2 regions of the Streptomyces sp. CA-288835 genome follow, and region 1 is predicted to be linked to the other one. Evidence: riboswitches for the same ligand, from Rfam matches in the RefSeq annotation. Region 1 holds a riboswitch; the other holds the start of a gene.

Region 1 (7,493 bases):
TGCGCCGCTGGCGCTCCTTGAACTCCTCCGAGGCCGCGACCTTGAAGGAGACGGCCTTCGCGGCGATCACATGCTCCAGAGGACCGCCCTGCTGACCGGGGAAGACAGCCGAGTTGATCTTCTTCGCGAGTTCGGCCGTGGACAGGATCACGCCACCGCGCGGACCGCCCAGCGTCTTGTGGGTGGTGGTCGTGACGACATGCGCGTGCGGGACGGGGTTCGGGTGCAGACCCGCCGCGACCAGGCCCGCGAAGTGCGCCATGTCGACCATCAGGTACGCGCCGACCTCGTCCGCGATACGGCGGAAGGCGGCGAAGTCCAGCTGCCGCGGGTACGCCGACCAGCCCGCCACGATCAGCTTCGGCCGGGACTCCTTGGCCAGCTTCTCGACCTGGGCCATGTCGACCTGGCCGGTCGCGTCGTCCACGTGGTACGCGACGACGTTGTAGAGCTTGCCGGAGAAGTTGATCTTCATGCCGTGGGTCAGGTGCCCGCCGTGCGCCAGGTTCAGGCCCATGATCGTGTCGCCGGGCTTGAGCAGGGCGAACATCGCGGCCGCGTTGGCCTGGGCGCCCGAGTGCGGCTGCACGTTGGCGTGTTCGGCGCCGAAGAGCTCCTTGATCCGCTCGATGGCGATCCGCTCGACGACGTCTACGTGCTCACAACCGCCGTAGTAGCGGCGGCCCGGGTAGCCCTCGGCGTACTTGTTGGTGAGGACCGAGCCCTGGGCCTCCATGACCGCGACCGGAGCGAAGTTCTCCGAGGCGATCATCTCCAGGGTGGACTGCTGACGGTTCAGCTCGGCGTCGACGGCGGCGGCGACGTCCGGGTCGAGTTCGTGCAGGGGCTGGTTCAGAAGCGACATCAGTCAGGAGTCCTTCAGGAGGCGGAGTCGGAGCCGGAGAATTCGGTGTACTCGGCCGCGGAGAGCAGGTCCTTCGGCTCCTCGGCGATCCGTACCTTGAACAGCCAACCCCCCTCGAACGGGGCCGTGTTCACCAGCGCCGGGTCGTCCACGACGTCCTGGTTGATCTCGGTGACCTCACCGGTGACCGGCGAGTACAGATCGCTGACCGACTTCGTCGACTCCAGCTCACCGCAGGTCTCGCCCGCGGTCACCGTGTCGCCGACCTCGGGGAGCTGTACGTACACGACGTCGCCGAGCGCGTTCGCCGCGTACTCGGTGATGCCGACCGTCGAGACGCCGTCCTCGGCGACCGACAGCCACTCGTGCTCCTTGCTGTAGCGCAGCTGCTGGGGGATGCTCATGGCCTGAATTCTCCTGTACGCGGGGGAAGGGTGATGAACGGGTTGTCGTGCGTGACGGGACCGCGGATACGACACGAGACACGACACGCGGATACGAGACGGCACACGGGAACGTACGCCACGTCGGCGTGCCGCCGAACCGCGGGCGGGACTACTTCTGGCGCTTGTAGAACGGCAACGCCACGACCTCGTACGGCTCGTGACTGCCCCTGATGTCCACGCCGACACCCGGCATGCCGGGCGCGGAGTGCGCGGCGTCGACGTACGCCATCGCGATCGGCTTACCGAGGGTCGGCGAGGGCGCACCGGAGGTGACCTCGCCGACGACCTTGCCGTCGGCGACGACCGCGTACCCGGCGCGCGGGACGCGGCGGCCCTCGGCGACCAGGCCGACGAGGACGCGCGGCGGGTTCTTCTCAGCGCGCTCGGCGGCCTCGGCGAGCGCCTCGCGCCCCACGAAGTCGCCCTCCTTCTCGAACTTCACGACCCGCCCAAGCCCCGCGTCGAAGGGGGTGAGCGAGGTCGACAGCTCATGCCCGTACAGCGGCATGCCCGCCTCCAGGCGCAGCGTGTCCCGGCAGGACAGGCCGCAGGGGATGAGGCCCGCCGAGGATCCCGCCTCGGTCAGCGCCTGCCACAACTTCTCCGCGTCGGCCGGGGCGACGAACAGCTCGAAGCCGTCCTCGCCCGTGTAGCCGGTCCGCGCGATCAGGGCCGGGACGCCGGCGACCGTGCCGGGCAGACCCGCGTAGTACTTCAGGCCGTCCAGATCGGCGTCGGTGAGCGACTTGAGGATGGTGGGGGACTCGGGGCCTTGGATCGCGAGCAGCGCGTACGCGTCACGGTCGTCGCGTACGACGGCGTCGAAACCCCCACGAGCAGCGGCGCGCTCGGTCAGGGCGTCAAGGACCACCTGGGAGTTGGAGGCGTTGGCCACCACCATGTACTCGGTCTCTCCGAGCCGGTACACGATCAGGTCGTCGAGGATGCCGCCGTCCTCGCGGCAGATCATGGTGTAGCGGGCGCGGCCGACCTTGACGCTGCCGAGGTTCCCGACCAGCGCGTAGTCGAGCAGCGCGGCGGCCTCCGGTCCGGTGACGGTGATCTCGCCCATGTGGGAGAGGTCGAAGAGACCGGCCTTCGTACGGACGGCCAGGTGCTCGTCGCGCTCGGAGCCGTACCGCAGCGGCATGTCCCAGCCGGCGAAGTCGGTCATCGTGGCGCCGAGCGAACGATGCAGGGCATCGAGGGCTGTGCGGCGTGGAATGGTGCTGCTCATCGGACGGGCTCCCAAGGCATGACGGCGAGGTCGTTCCTCCCCATCTGTCATCGGAACCTGAGAGGTTCGCCATGACCTGTACGGTCAGTGGCTTGCACCGTGGGTGGAGCCGCCGCCCTGACTACCAGGAGACGACCCGCTTTTCAGATGTGCCTCGCCCGCGCGGTAACGGGGCCTGAGAGATTCAAGGGAGGGACTTGCTCCTTCGGCGCCCGGACACCCGTACACCTTCGTGTACACGTACCCGGAACTCTCCCGCGCGGATTCAAACGGCCGGTATGCAGTTGGCGCGCACATCATCGCACGCATCGGTGCGGCACGGCAGGGGGGTCATTCACAGCGGGCCCACAGGCGTTCACAGTGATCTGTGACGGGCCTGTGGCAGGGCAAGAACGAAAACGGAAGGCTGCGCGCATTACCTTCTCTTTACACTCGACGGGGATGGGTCTCCCGACCCGATGGGGAGGACGAACAGCGTGAACAGGACCACGGCTTACGCGACCGGTGCCGCCGTCGCACTGCCCAAGCAGCCCGCTGTCCCGGCTGCCCCGGCCAGGGAGGCGTGCGGCCCGTTCCCGGCGCCCGTCGTCCGTGATCTACGGGAGCGGGCGGGACGCAGTCCGCACGGCCTGCGCTTCGGCGCGGCTGATCTCGTCGTCGTCACGGGCCTGCCGGGCAGCGGCAAGTCGACCCTGATGCGCCGCGCCGTGACGGGCGTACGCATCGACTCGCAGGACACCCGCGACCGCTGGGACCAGCGCCTGTCCCGGTTTTTGCCGTACGCGGTCTACCGCCCTCTCGTGCGTGCCGCGCACTACGCGGGCCTGCGCCGCGCCCTGCGCTCCGGCGAGGGCGTCGTCGTGCACGACTGCGGCACCCAGGCCTGGGTACGCAACTGGATCGCCCGCGAGGCCCGCCGCCGCGGCGGCACGCTGCATCTGCTGCTCCTCGACGTCCCGCCGGACACGGCCCTGGACGGCCAGCGCGAGCGCGGCCGCGGCGTCTCCCGGTACGCCTTCGCCCGGCACCGCGCCGCGGTCGCGCGGCTGTTGCGCTCCGTGGAGAAGGGCGACCTGCCGGAGGGCTGCGGTTCGGCGGTCCTCATCGACCGGTCGGCGGCGGATGTGCTGCGGCGGATCGACTTCGGTGACGGGCGCTCCGCTGGGTGAGGCGGTTCTCCGCTGCGGGTGCGTTGTGGCTGGTCGCTCCCCCACTCTCGACTCCGCTCGAGCGGGGGGACCCCCATCGCGGCGGAGCCGCAAATGTCACAGCCCCGCGCCCCTAAGAGGCCTGCGGCCTCCTTAGGGGCGCGGTAACGAACCGGAGCTCGGGCAGTCGCTCTGGTGGGCGCTAGGGTTTTCCGGCGCAGCGGTTGCTGTGCCAGCAGTGGTTTTCGAGCAGGTGGTAGAGGCAGATGGACTTCCCCGCACAGGCGCACCCTCATCCCCATGTCGGCTGGCCCGGCAACGAGTTGGAGGAGGTGCTCGCCGCGTCCCTGGGCGCCCCGGCGGGGGCGTCGGCTGGGGCGCGGATCGTGGAGGTCCTCGGCCGGAGCTTCCTCTGGGTGCCCCTGCCGAACGGCGGTGGCCCGCACAGCGGTCCGCTGGACCTGCCCGCGATGGAGCTCGACGGACAGGCGTACGTCCCGGTCTTCAGCTCGGAACAGCAGCTCCGGCAGATCGCCGGCGACCACATGTCGTACACGATCGCGCCCGCCGTCGAGTTCGCACGCGGACTGCCGCCGCAGGTGGGCATCGCGGTGAACCCGGAAGGCACGGTCGGCGTCCCGCTCCCTCCGCCCGCCGTTGCCGAACTGTGCCGAGCCGGCCGCACCGAACTGGACGGTCCCGCAGGCGGCGGCCGAGTCCGCCTGTACGAGCCCGACTGGCAGCACGACCCGGTGGACTTCCTCAACGCCGCAGCGACCGAGTTCGAAGCCACCGGCACCGTAAGAACGGCCCGCCGCTGCCTGGCAGCCATCGAAACAGCGGACCCGGTCCTGTTCATAGGCGTAGAACTGACCTCCTGGGACCCGGAAGCCCGAGCCCGCCCCCTGGACGCCCTGGGCAGAGCCCTAACCCGAGCCCCATCCCCCTGGCCGGTAAACCTGGTCTTCCTGGAAGCAGCAGTAGACCCAGTAACCACGTGGCTACGAGAACGGGTCCGCCCCTTCTACCAAGCCCCGCTATAGCGGGCGCCCCGTCGGGGGCGCCCGCTAGGGGCGCGGGGAACTGCGCGACAAGCCACAACGGACCCGCAGCCCGCAATCAACAAGGAGCCCCGAGCTCAAATCGGCACTTACAGCGGAGGCCAGCTCACAACGGTTCAGCCAGCGCAGCGCATAAGCTGGTTTCATATCCGAGTCAACTTCACGAAGGGGCGGTACAGGTGAGCGCCAGCGGCATCGCGGCCGGGCAGGTCGAGCACATGCTGCGCCAGGTCACGCCCGGGCGTTACGACGCCTACGAGGCGCTCCTGCGGGCGCTCGCGACCCCCGGCGGTGGCCAGATCTGGATGCTGCTCTGGCACGGCCAGGCCGGCTCACCGGACGCCCAGTACGGAAACATGGAGGTGGAGGGCTTCAGCTACGCGCCCTGTGTCACCTCCGCCCAGGAGCTCTCGGCCAGCGGCTGGAACCGTTCGTACGAAGTCGTCGACGGCCTCGATGTGGCCCGCACCCTCTACCCCGATCACTACGGCCTGTGGCTGAATCCGCACGCCCCCGGCGGCGGCGTCGGCGTCCCCTGGCTCGACCTGCGCCGTATCGCCACCGGGATGGAGCGGCAGCCCGCAGGCCCGCTCCGGATGGCCGAGCCGAGCATCGAACTCCCGCAGTTCTACGCCCTCCTCGCGCAGAACGCGCATCGCACCGCCGCCGTGCGCTCGCTGCGCCGCGCCTGGGTGCAGCCCGCGCTCGGGGCGCCGTATCTGGCCATCGGCCTCGATGTGTACGACACGAGTCCGCCCGCCGTGGACTCGGTGCGGGCGATGATGCAGCAGTCGATCAGCGCCGTACCGGAAGGGCTGCCGGTGTCGACCGTCGCGATGTCCGACGAGTACGACCCGGTGGCCATGTGGATGCGGGCCATGACGCGCCCGTTCTACGACCGCGAGGCCCACGCGGCCCCCGCACAGGCACCGGTGGCGGGCGGCTACGGCTACCCGGATTCTTACTGACCTCTTGTTCAGGCCCTCTGGTCCTGCCGGGCTCGTACTGCCACCCTCGTACTGACGCTCCGTCGGACTCTGCCCGGCCCCCGGCTGATCCCGGCTGACGCGGGCTCACCCCGCCGGACCTGCTCCGTTCGGCTTCTGTTCGACCTCGATTCGACTTCGCATCCGGTTCGGGTTTATTGTCCCGATCTACGCGGGTAAACGCGGCGTGTGACTCTTGAGTATCAACTGTCCCGCGTCCGCACCCCGTTGCATACCGTTCGGATAACGGAAAGTCCCAGACAGCATCACGTTTAGGCATCCATTCACCGCCAGGTCTGGCAACAGATCGCTGAACCGTTGAAGACTCCGGCTTCGGGGGTGTTCGCCCCTGTGTACGACGGACTGATCACGCCGCTTACAAGCGGCATGTGGGGGCCGGCTACAGCCGGTTGAGAGGGGTCGCTGCCACGATGACGGCACCATTGCACGAGCCGACCGCGGAAGCGGCCCCGAGTGCTGCCGAGGAGGCGGTGCTCGCCGGCTCCGCCGAGGGCAAAGCCGTACAGGGGCGTTCCCTCGGCCGGATCGCCTGGGAGCGCCTCAAGCGCGACAAGCTGGCCCTGACGGGCGGCGTCGTCGTGCTCGTACTGATCGCGATCGCACTGCTCGCACCGGTGATCACCAACCTGGTCGGGCAGGACCCCGAGACGCACCACGAGGACCTGATCGACCCTCTCTTCTCGACCCCCAAGGGCTCCTGGGGCGGCATCAGCGCGGACCACCCCTTCGGCGTCGAACCGGTCAACGGGCGCGACGTGTTCGCCCGGATCGTCTACGGCGCCCGGATCTCGCTCCTGGTCGGCTTCCTGTCCGCCCTCGTCGCGGTGGTGCTCGGCACGATCCTGGGTGTGCTCGCCGGCTACTTCGGCGGCTGGCTGGACGCGATCATCAGCCGTGTGATGGACGGTCTGCTGGCGTTCCCTCAGCTGCTCTTCATCATCGCGCTGGTCTCGGTGATGCCGAATCAGATGCTGGGCCTCACCGGCACGGGCGTGCGCATCTTCGTGATGATCCTGGTGATCGGCTTCTTCGGCTGGCCCTATGTCGGACGCGTGGTGCGCGGCCAGACGCTCTCGCTGCGTGAGCGCGAGTACGTCGAGGCCGCCCGCAGTCTCGGCGCCGGGCGGGTGTACATCCTGTTCAAGGAACTGCTGCCCAACCTCGTCGCGCCCATCATCGTGTACACGACGATGATGATCCCGACCAACATCCTCACCGAAGCGGCGCTCAGCTTCCTGGGCGTGGGCGTCAAGCCGCCCACCGCCTCCTGGGGCCAGATGCTCTCGAGCGCGATCGACTACTACGACTCGGACCCCATGTACATGGTGATCCCGGGTCTGGCGATCTTCATCACCGTCCTTGCCTTCAACCTATTCGGCGACGGCGTGCGCGACGCGCTGGATCCGAAGGGTTCCCGCTGAACTGCCGTACCCCCAGGGCCCGTCATCTGTCGGCGGGCCGCTACACACACGGAGGATCCGAGTGATTACCCAACGCACCAAAGGGCGGCGTAAAAAGGCCGTGGCCGCCGCAGCCTTGGCCGCTGCGCTGCTGGCCACGGCGGCGTGCGGCGGCGGCGGCACCGACGACGGCGGGGAAGGCGGCGCGGCCGGCTTCGACGCCGCGAACAACAAGGTCGCCCAGGCTTCCGAGGCCGCGAAGGGCGGCGAGCTGAAGTTCGCCGGCGTCCAGGACGCCGACTCGTGGGACACCACGCGCGGCTACTACG
Region 2 (7,493 bases), 5.6 Mb from region 1:
CCTGTGAGGAGCGTCACCGCGAAATCCCTGCGGGCTGACGTTTATAGGGCAACACTGGGTTCCGTACCGACTGACAACGGGGGGCGGCCATGAACACCACGTCTAGCCGCAGCACAGACAACAAGACGATCACCGATCTCACTGCCGAGACTACCCAGCGAAAGATCCCATCAATGTGCCAGCACAAGCCACCGTGTCCGACAGCCGACTCCGCCGACCGGGAAGCAGCGCTCCTCGTGGCGCACCACCCGGAGCAGGGATGGAGCCTGCTGTGCAACGGCGTCCTGCTCTTCGAGGACACCGGTGAGCTCCTGCCGGACGGGCGGATCATCGACCCTCACCGACCGGTGATCAGCGCGCAGGTGATGACCGCCGCCTGAGCCGCGCGGCCCACCGCGGGCGACGCCAGCACGCTGCTCAGCCATATTGCTCAAAAAGTTCGGACATACGAGGGGCCGGCCCGGGAGCTCCCGGATCCGGCCCCGACGCGTGTCCGCACCCGATCACACGTCTACTCGTCTGCTCGCCTACTCGTCGTAAGCGTCCAGCGGCGGGCAGGAGCAGACCAGGTTCCGGTCGCCGTACGCCTGGTCGATCCGCCGCACCGGCGGCCAGTACTTGTCCGCGGCCGACACTCCGGCCGGGAAGACGGCCTCCTCGCGGCCGTACGCGTGCTCCCACGTGCCGCCGAGCACGGCCGCCGTGTGGGGGGCGTTCCGCAGCGGGTTGTCGTCCGCCGGCCACTCCCCCGAGCCGACCCGCTCGATCTCCGCACGAATCGCGATCATCGCCTCACAGAACCGGTCGAGTTCGGCCAGATCTTCGCTCTCGGTTGGCTCGATCATCAGCGTCCCGGCCACCGGGAACGACATGGTCGGCGCGTGGAACCCGTAGTCGATCAGTCGCTTGGCGATGTCGTCGACGCTCACGCCGGTCGCGTTGGTCAGCGGCCGCAGATCGATGATGCACTCGTGCGCCACCAGCCCGCCGGGACCGGTGTAGAGCACGGGGTAGTGCGGTTCCAGCCGCTTGGCCACGTAGTTCGCGCTCAGCACGGCGACCTGCGTGGCCCGCTTGAGTCCCTCGCCGCCCATGAGGCGTACGTACGCCCAGGAGATCGGCAGAATCCCAGCGGAACCCCAGGGAGCGGCCGAGATCGGGCCGACGCCCGTCTCGGGGCCCGCGGCGGGCTGCAGGGGGTGATTCGGCAGATACGGCGCGAGATGCGCGCGTACACCGACCGGGCCGACGCCCGGACCGCCGCCGCCGTGCGGGATGCAGAACGTCTTGTGCAGGTTGAGGTGCGAGACGTCACCGCCGAAGCGGCCCGGCTTGGCGAGGCCCACCAGCGCGTTCAGGTTGGCGCCGTCCACATACACCTGGCCGCCCGCGTCATGCACCTGCGCGCAGATGTCGGCGACATGCTCCTCGAAGACGCCGTGCGTCGAGGGGTACGTGATCATCAGCACCGCCAGCTCGTCGCGGTGCTGCTCGATCTTGGCGCGCAGGTCCTCGACGTCGATCTCGCCGTCGTCGGCGGTGGCCACGACGACGACCTTCATGCCGGCCATGACGGCGCTCGCCGCGTTCGTGCCGTGCGCGGAGGACGGGATGAGGCAGACGGTGCGCTGCTCGTCGCCGTTCGCGCGGTGGTAGCCGCGTACGGCGAGCAGGCCGGCCAGCTCGCCCTGCGAACCGGCGTTGGGCTGGAGCGACACCTTGTCGTAGCCCGTGACCTCGGCGAGCTGCTCCTCCAGCTCACGGATGAGCGTGAGGTAGCCCTGCGCCTGCTCGGCGGGCGCGAAGGGGTGCAGCTGCCCGAACTCCGGCCAGGTGACCGGCTCCATCTCAGTGGTGCCGTTGAGCTTCATGGTGCAGGAGCCGAGCGGGATCATGCCGCGGTCGAGCGCGTAGTCACGGTCGGCGAGGCGCCGCAGATAGCGCAGCATCGCGGTCTCGGAGCGGTGCTGGTGGAACACCGGGTGCGTGAGGTACTCGTCGGTGCGCAGCAGCGCGGCGGGCAGCGTGTCCTCGGCGGAGGCGTCCAGGGCCTCGATGTCACCCTCAACACCGAACGCGGTCCAGACGGCGCCCAGCTGGGTCCGCGTGGTGGTCTCGTCGCAGGCGATGGACAGCTGGTCGGCGTCGACGAGGCGCAGGTTGACCCCGCCCTCGCGCGCCGCCGCGACGATCTCGGCGGCCCTGCCCGGCACCCGGACGGTGAGCGTGTCGAAGTACGCCGCGTGGACGACCTCGACTCCGCCCGCCTTCAGACCGGCGGCGAGGATCGTGGCGTACCGGTGAGTGCGCTGCGCGATCGACCTGAGGCCCTGCGGGCCGTGGTAGACGGCGTACATCCCGGCCATCACGGCGAGCAGAACCTGAGCCGTACAGATGTTGCTGGTCGCCTTCTGCCGGCGGATGTGCTGCTCCCGCGTCTGCAGGGCCAGCCGGTACGCGGTGTCGCCGTCCGCGTCCAGTGAGACCCCGACGAGACGGCCCGGCAGGTTGCGGGCGAACTTCTCGCGCACCGCCATGTATCCGGCATGAGGCCCGCCGAAGCCCATTGGCACGCCGAAGCGCTGCGTCGTACCGACCGCGATGTCCGCGCCGAGCTCGCCCGGCGAGGTGAGCAGCGTCAACGCCAGCAGATCGGCGGCGACGGTCACGATCGCGCCCAGGTCATGCGCCTGCTCGATGACGGGCTTGATGTCCCGTACGGCACCGGAGGCGCCCGGGTACTGGATGAGCACGCCGGTCACACCGCGCTCGGCGACCTCGGCAGGAATGCCCTCAGCGAGATCCGCGACGACGACCTCGACGCCGATCGGCTCGGCGCGCGTCTCGATGACGGCGATGGTCTGCGGCAGCGCGTCGGCGTCGACGAGGAAGACGCCGTTCTTGACCTTGCCCACGCGCCGTGACAGCGCCATGGCCTCGGCGGCGGCGGTGCCCTCGTCGAGCAGCGAGGCACCCGACGTCGGCAGGCCCGTGAGGTCGGCGACCATGGTCTGGAAGTTCAGCAGCGCCTCAAGGCGGCCCTGCGAGATCTCCGGCTGGTACGGGGTGTACGCGGTGTACCAGGCCGGGTTCTCCATGACGTTGCGCAGGATCACCGGCGGCGTGAACGTGCCGTAGTAGCCGAGCCCGATCATCGAGTCGAGGACTTCGTTACGGTCCGCGAGGGAGCGCAGCTCGGCGAGAACCTCGGCCTCGGAACGCGCGGCCGGCAGCCCGAGCGCCTCGGCGTCCTTGATCACATCCGGCACCGCGGCGGCCGTCAGCTCCTCGAGCGAGCCGTACCCCACCTGCGCGAGCATCTTGGCCCGGGCCTCGGTGTCGGGCCCTATGTGGCGCTGCTCGAAGGGGATTCCCCGTTCGAGCTCGGAAAGCGGAATGCGATGGGCGGTCATGTACGGAGGCCTCCTGGTCTGAAACGACCTTCGAGGGCACCACGGAGCGGGTGCCCGGACGGCCTCCCCCTCTGTCATCTCAACCTGAGAGCTTCACCGGCCCGCCGGCGTACGGCGTCCCGGCTTTCACCGTCGGTGAGAGCGGAAGCCGTCAAACACCCGCTCTGCTTTCCAGAGTGGCCTCGTCCGCGCGGTACGTGGGCCTGAGAGATTCCGGGGAGGATTTGCTCCTTCGGCGCCTCCGATGATGCCTTGGAGGACTCTCCCGCACGGGGTCAGCGGCCGTTGACAGCGTACCAGCGGGCATCCCCCGAGTGGCCGCCCGCCGCAAAGTGCCCTTTCGTAGTGCGTATGGATGCGTACTCCTGACGGATGAGTTGCGAGCAGCTGGAGGGCCCGTGCAGACCGACATCGATCCGCGCAACCTGATCGGCCGCAAGGCCTTCGACCGCGACGGCCACAAGATCGGCACCGTCGACGAGGTCTATCTCGACGACGCGACCGGTACGCCGGAGTGGGCGGCCATACGCACCGGCCTGTTCGGCAGGGACGCCTTCGTGCCCCTGGAGCCCAGCGAACTGGTCGAGGGCGCCCTGCGGATCCCCTTCGACCGCGCCCTGATCAAGGACGCCCCCGACTTCGGCGTCGGCCGCCACCTCTCACCGGAACAGGAACTCCAGCTCTACCACCACTACGGCCTCGACGTGACACCCCCGCCTCCCCCACCGGACCGCGACTTCGGCCACTTGGCAGGCTCGGACGAGTCCTGAAGCTCCGCTCCACTGGAGGCCAGTTCGACGGCTGCGGGTCAGTCCGCTTGCGAGGCCTCCTTGGGTCTTCGTCGCACCAGCGGGAGCGGTTCCGCAGGCTCCAGCTCCGGATCGTCGACCCGGAAGGTGCGTACGCGCCCAGGCTCGGAGTCGGGCGTCTCGAACCGCACCGTGACCCGCCCGATCCCACTGCCCTGCACCCACCCGTGCCCGAACTCCGCATGCCGTACGTCATGCCCCGCGGCCCAGCGCCGCAAGGCGGGCGCCTCTTGCTCCCCGGCCGACTCCTGCGGCTCGTCGTGCGCCGGATGCTCCGGCTCCCCCTCGTGTGCCCGTGCCTCCTCCTGTGCCTGAACCTGGGCGAAGAGATCCTCCTGCGTGTAGTCGGCAAGCCCCGAGACCCCGACTCCCAGCAGCCGTACGCCTCCTGTGGTGTCCACGGACTCCAGCAACCTCGCGGCCGCCTCCCGCACCACCGAGGGGTCGTCCGTGGGCCCCCGCAGCGTCTCGGAACGGGTCAGCGTCGAGAAGTCGTACCGCCGCACCTTGAGCACGATGGTCCGCCCCGACAGATGCGCGCCACGCAGCCGCCGCACACACCGGTCGGCGAGCCGCTGCACCTCCATCCGCACCCGCACCCGGTCATGGATGTCCACGTCGTACGTGTCCTCGACAGACACGGACTTGGTGTCCCGCTCGGCCACCACGGCCCGCTCGTCGTGCGCCAGCGCCATGGCGTACAGCCCGGTCCCGTGGGCCTTCCCGAGGAGCCGTATGACCTCGTCCTCACCTGCCTCGGCGATCTCCCCGACCGTCGTGATCCCGGCCCGCCGCAGATGGTCCCCGGTGGCCGGCCCCACCCCGGGCAGTATGCGCACCGACATGGGAGCGAGCAGTTCGCGCTCCGTCCCCGGATCGATCACCACCAGCCCGTCCGGCTTGGCCTGCTCGGAGGCGATCTTCGCCAGCATCTTGGACGCGGCGAGCCCCACCGACCCGGTCAGCCCGGTGACGGCCCGGATGTCCGCGCGCAGCTTCGCCCCCGCCAGCCGCGCCGAAGCCTCGTCCCAGGCTGCTCCCCCGGCCTCCAGATCGACGAACGCCTCGTCCAGACTCAGCGGCTCCACCAGCGGCGACAGCTCCCGCAGCAACCCCATGACCTGCTCACTGATCTCCCGGTAGAACCCGAAACGGGGCACCAGATACGCGGCGTTCGGCGCCAGCCGCCGCGCCTGCGCCATGGGCATCGCGGAATGGACCCCGAAGACCCGGGCCTCGTACGAGCAGGTCGCGACCACACCGCGCGGCCCGAGCCCACCGACGATGACCGCTTTCCCGCGCAGGCTCGGCTTGGCCGCCTGCTCCGCCGAGGCGAAGAAGGCATCCATGTCGAGATGCAGGATCGTGGGCGCGGTTCTCACATCTCCGATGCTGCCCTACGCCACTGACAATGGCCTCGTACGCAGGAACCTTCGCCTCTCGGTGCGCAGATCCCGGGCCCTCGATATGTGGGCCCTTCTGGACCGCTCGCTCAGACCGCGCGGTTGCGGCGCCTGGCCAGTTCATCGGCGGGATGGTGCCCGACGAGCGTCTCGCCCGTGTCGACGCGCTCCCCGTGCAGCTGCGAAAGCGCGCTCTCCACGTCCCGCCAGACCACTCCCACGGCGATCCCGAAGATGCCCTGCCCACCCTGGAGCAGCGCATGGACCTCGTCGGGCGAGGAGCACTCGTAGACCGTCGCCCCGTCGCTCATCAGCGTCATGCGCTCGAGGTCACGGAATCCGCGCTCCCGCAAGTGCTGGACGGCGGTACGGATGTTCTGCAGCGACACACCCGTATCGAGAAACCGCTTGACGATCTTCAGGACGACGACGTCCCGGAAGCTGTACAGCCGCTGCGTCCCCGACCCGTAGGCGGGCCGCACACTCGGCTCGACGAGGCCCGTCCGGGCCCAGTAGTCCAGTTGCCGGTAGGTGATGCCCGCGGCGGCGCAGGCCGTGGGACCGCGGTAGCCGATCTCCTCGGAGGTCACCCCGCTATCGCCCGACACCGGTTCCGGCCGCTGCTGCGGAGCATGATCGGCCACGCCGCCCTGCTGGGGATACCCCCTGCCCGGGCCGAGCCGAGAGCTTGGGGGAGGGTACGGGCCGCTCTCCACCGGACTGCGTCCGGGGGCGCCCCCAGCCGTACCGTCGCCGCTGCTTCTCACGCCGACCTCCGTCCCCTTGACCTGCCTTCTCGACGGTAGGCAGTCACCGGGGGTGCGTCAACGACCACCGCACTCGGCACGCCGAGTGATAATCACCCTAAGAGTGGTTTCCCGTGCCTCACCGCGGGGAAAGGCTAGCCGAATGCTCTCGGCGCGACCCCCGCACGCCCTGTCGTCCGGCGGCCCCGGAGGGTCACGGGATATGCGTCCCGAAGCCGGGGCCCAGGTGGTGCGGGCCGGGCCGGATCACTGGCTGTTGGTGCCGAAGTCCTCGGGCGAGATCTGGTCGAGGAACTCGCGGAACTTCTCCACCTCGTCCTCCTGCTCGTCCGGAATCGCGATCCCCGCGTCGTCCAGCACCCCGTCGCTGCCGTAGATCGGCGTTCCGGTGCGCAGCGCCAGCGCTATGGCGTCGGACGGCCGGGCGCTGACCTCGACCCCGCTGGCGAACACCAGCTCCGCGTAGAACACACCGTCCCGTAGGTCTGTGATGCGTACTTCGGTGAGCTCCTGGCCGACGGCCTCCAGCACGTCCTTGAACAGGTCGTGGGTCAGCGGTCGCGCGGGAGCCATGCCCTGCTGTGCGAAGGCGATCGCCGTCGCCTCCCCCGGCCCGATCCAGATGGGGAGGTAACGGTCGCCTCCCACTTCACGCAGGAGCACGATCGGTTGGTTGGAGGGCATTTCGACCCGGACACCTACGACGTCGAGCTCGTTCACACAGCAACCCTAGGCCGTGCTCGGCATCTTTGGGTAGTCGAGCACGGAACGGGCGGCCGATCCGGCCTCGGCACAGGCCTCCGGTTCAAGGCAGCCGTACGCCGAGCGCGGACTGCACCAGCGCGGCGTGCAGCTTCACCGCGAGTCCCGCCAGCTCCTTGGTGCGCGCCTCCGCATGTGCCCTGGTCTGCGGATTGCGGTGCAGACGCAGCGGGGCTACGACCTGGACGACGAGCCCGGCCTCACGGTCGGCGGCGGCCTTCACGGCGCGCAGATGCCGCGGCTCGATCCCGAAGCGCCCGAGTTCCACGACAAGGCCAGCCACGGTCACCGCCTCGGCGTCGTAACCCCCTTCCGGCAGCGGCGTGATGAGGCCGTACG

What was found. Region 1 has a riboswitch for glycine ahead of gcvT (glycine cleavage system aminomethyltransferase GcvT). Riboswitches for the same ligand answer to the same signal wherever they lie in the genome.
Region 2: another riboswitch for glycine. It lies ahead of gcvP (aminomethyl-transferring glycine dehydrogenase); the one in region 1 lies ahead of gcvT (glycine cleavage system aminomethyltransferase GcvT).

The regions. Positions count from the first base shown of each region.
Region 1 covers NZ_JBNJMW010000001.1:3,096,798-3,104,290, reverse strand. The annotation lists gene glyA (serine hydroxymethyltransferase) at 1-865, opposite strand, end outside; gene gcvH (glycine cleavage system protein GcvH) at 880-1,269, opposite strand; gene gcvT (glycine cleavage system aminomethyltransferase GcvT) at 1,421-2,548, opposite strand; glycine riboswitch at 2,583-2,701, opposite strand; glycine riboswitch at 2,702-2,816, opposite strand; gene ACQEVY_RS13870 (AAA family ATPase) at 3,025-3,717, shown strand; gene ACQEVY_RS13865 (enhanced serine sensitivity protein SseB) at 3,963-4,739, shown strand; gene ACQEVY_RS13860 (enhanced serine sensitivity protein SseB C-terminal domain-containing protein) at 4,937-5,725, shown strand; gene ACQEVY_RS13855 (ABC transporter permease) at 6,175-7,185, shown strand; gene ACQEVY_RS13850 (ABC transporter substrate-binding protein) at 7,247-7,493, shown strand, end outside.
Region 2 covers NZ_JBNJMW010000001.1:8,740,356-8,747,848, reverse strand. The annotation lists gene ACQEVY_RS39460 (DUF5999 family protein) at 174-380, shown strand; gene gcvP (aminomethyl-transferring glycine dehydrogenase) at 528-3,413, opposite strand; glycine riboswitch at 3,595-3,691, opposite strand; gene ACQEVY_RS39450 (PRC-barrel domain-containing protein) at 3,812-4,183, shown strand; gene ACQEVY_RS39445 (DNA polymerase IV) at 4,222-5,604, opposite strand; gene ACQEVY_RS39440 (MerR family transcriptional regulator) at 5,715-6,392, opposite strand; gene ACQEVY_RS39435 (bifunctional nuclease family protein) at 6,639-7,112, opposite strand; gene ftsR (transcriptional regulator FtsR) at 7,198-7,493, opposite strand, start outside.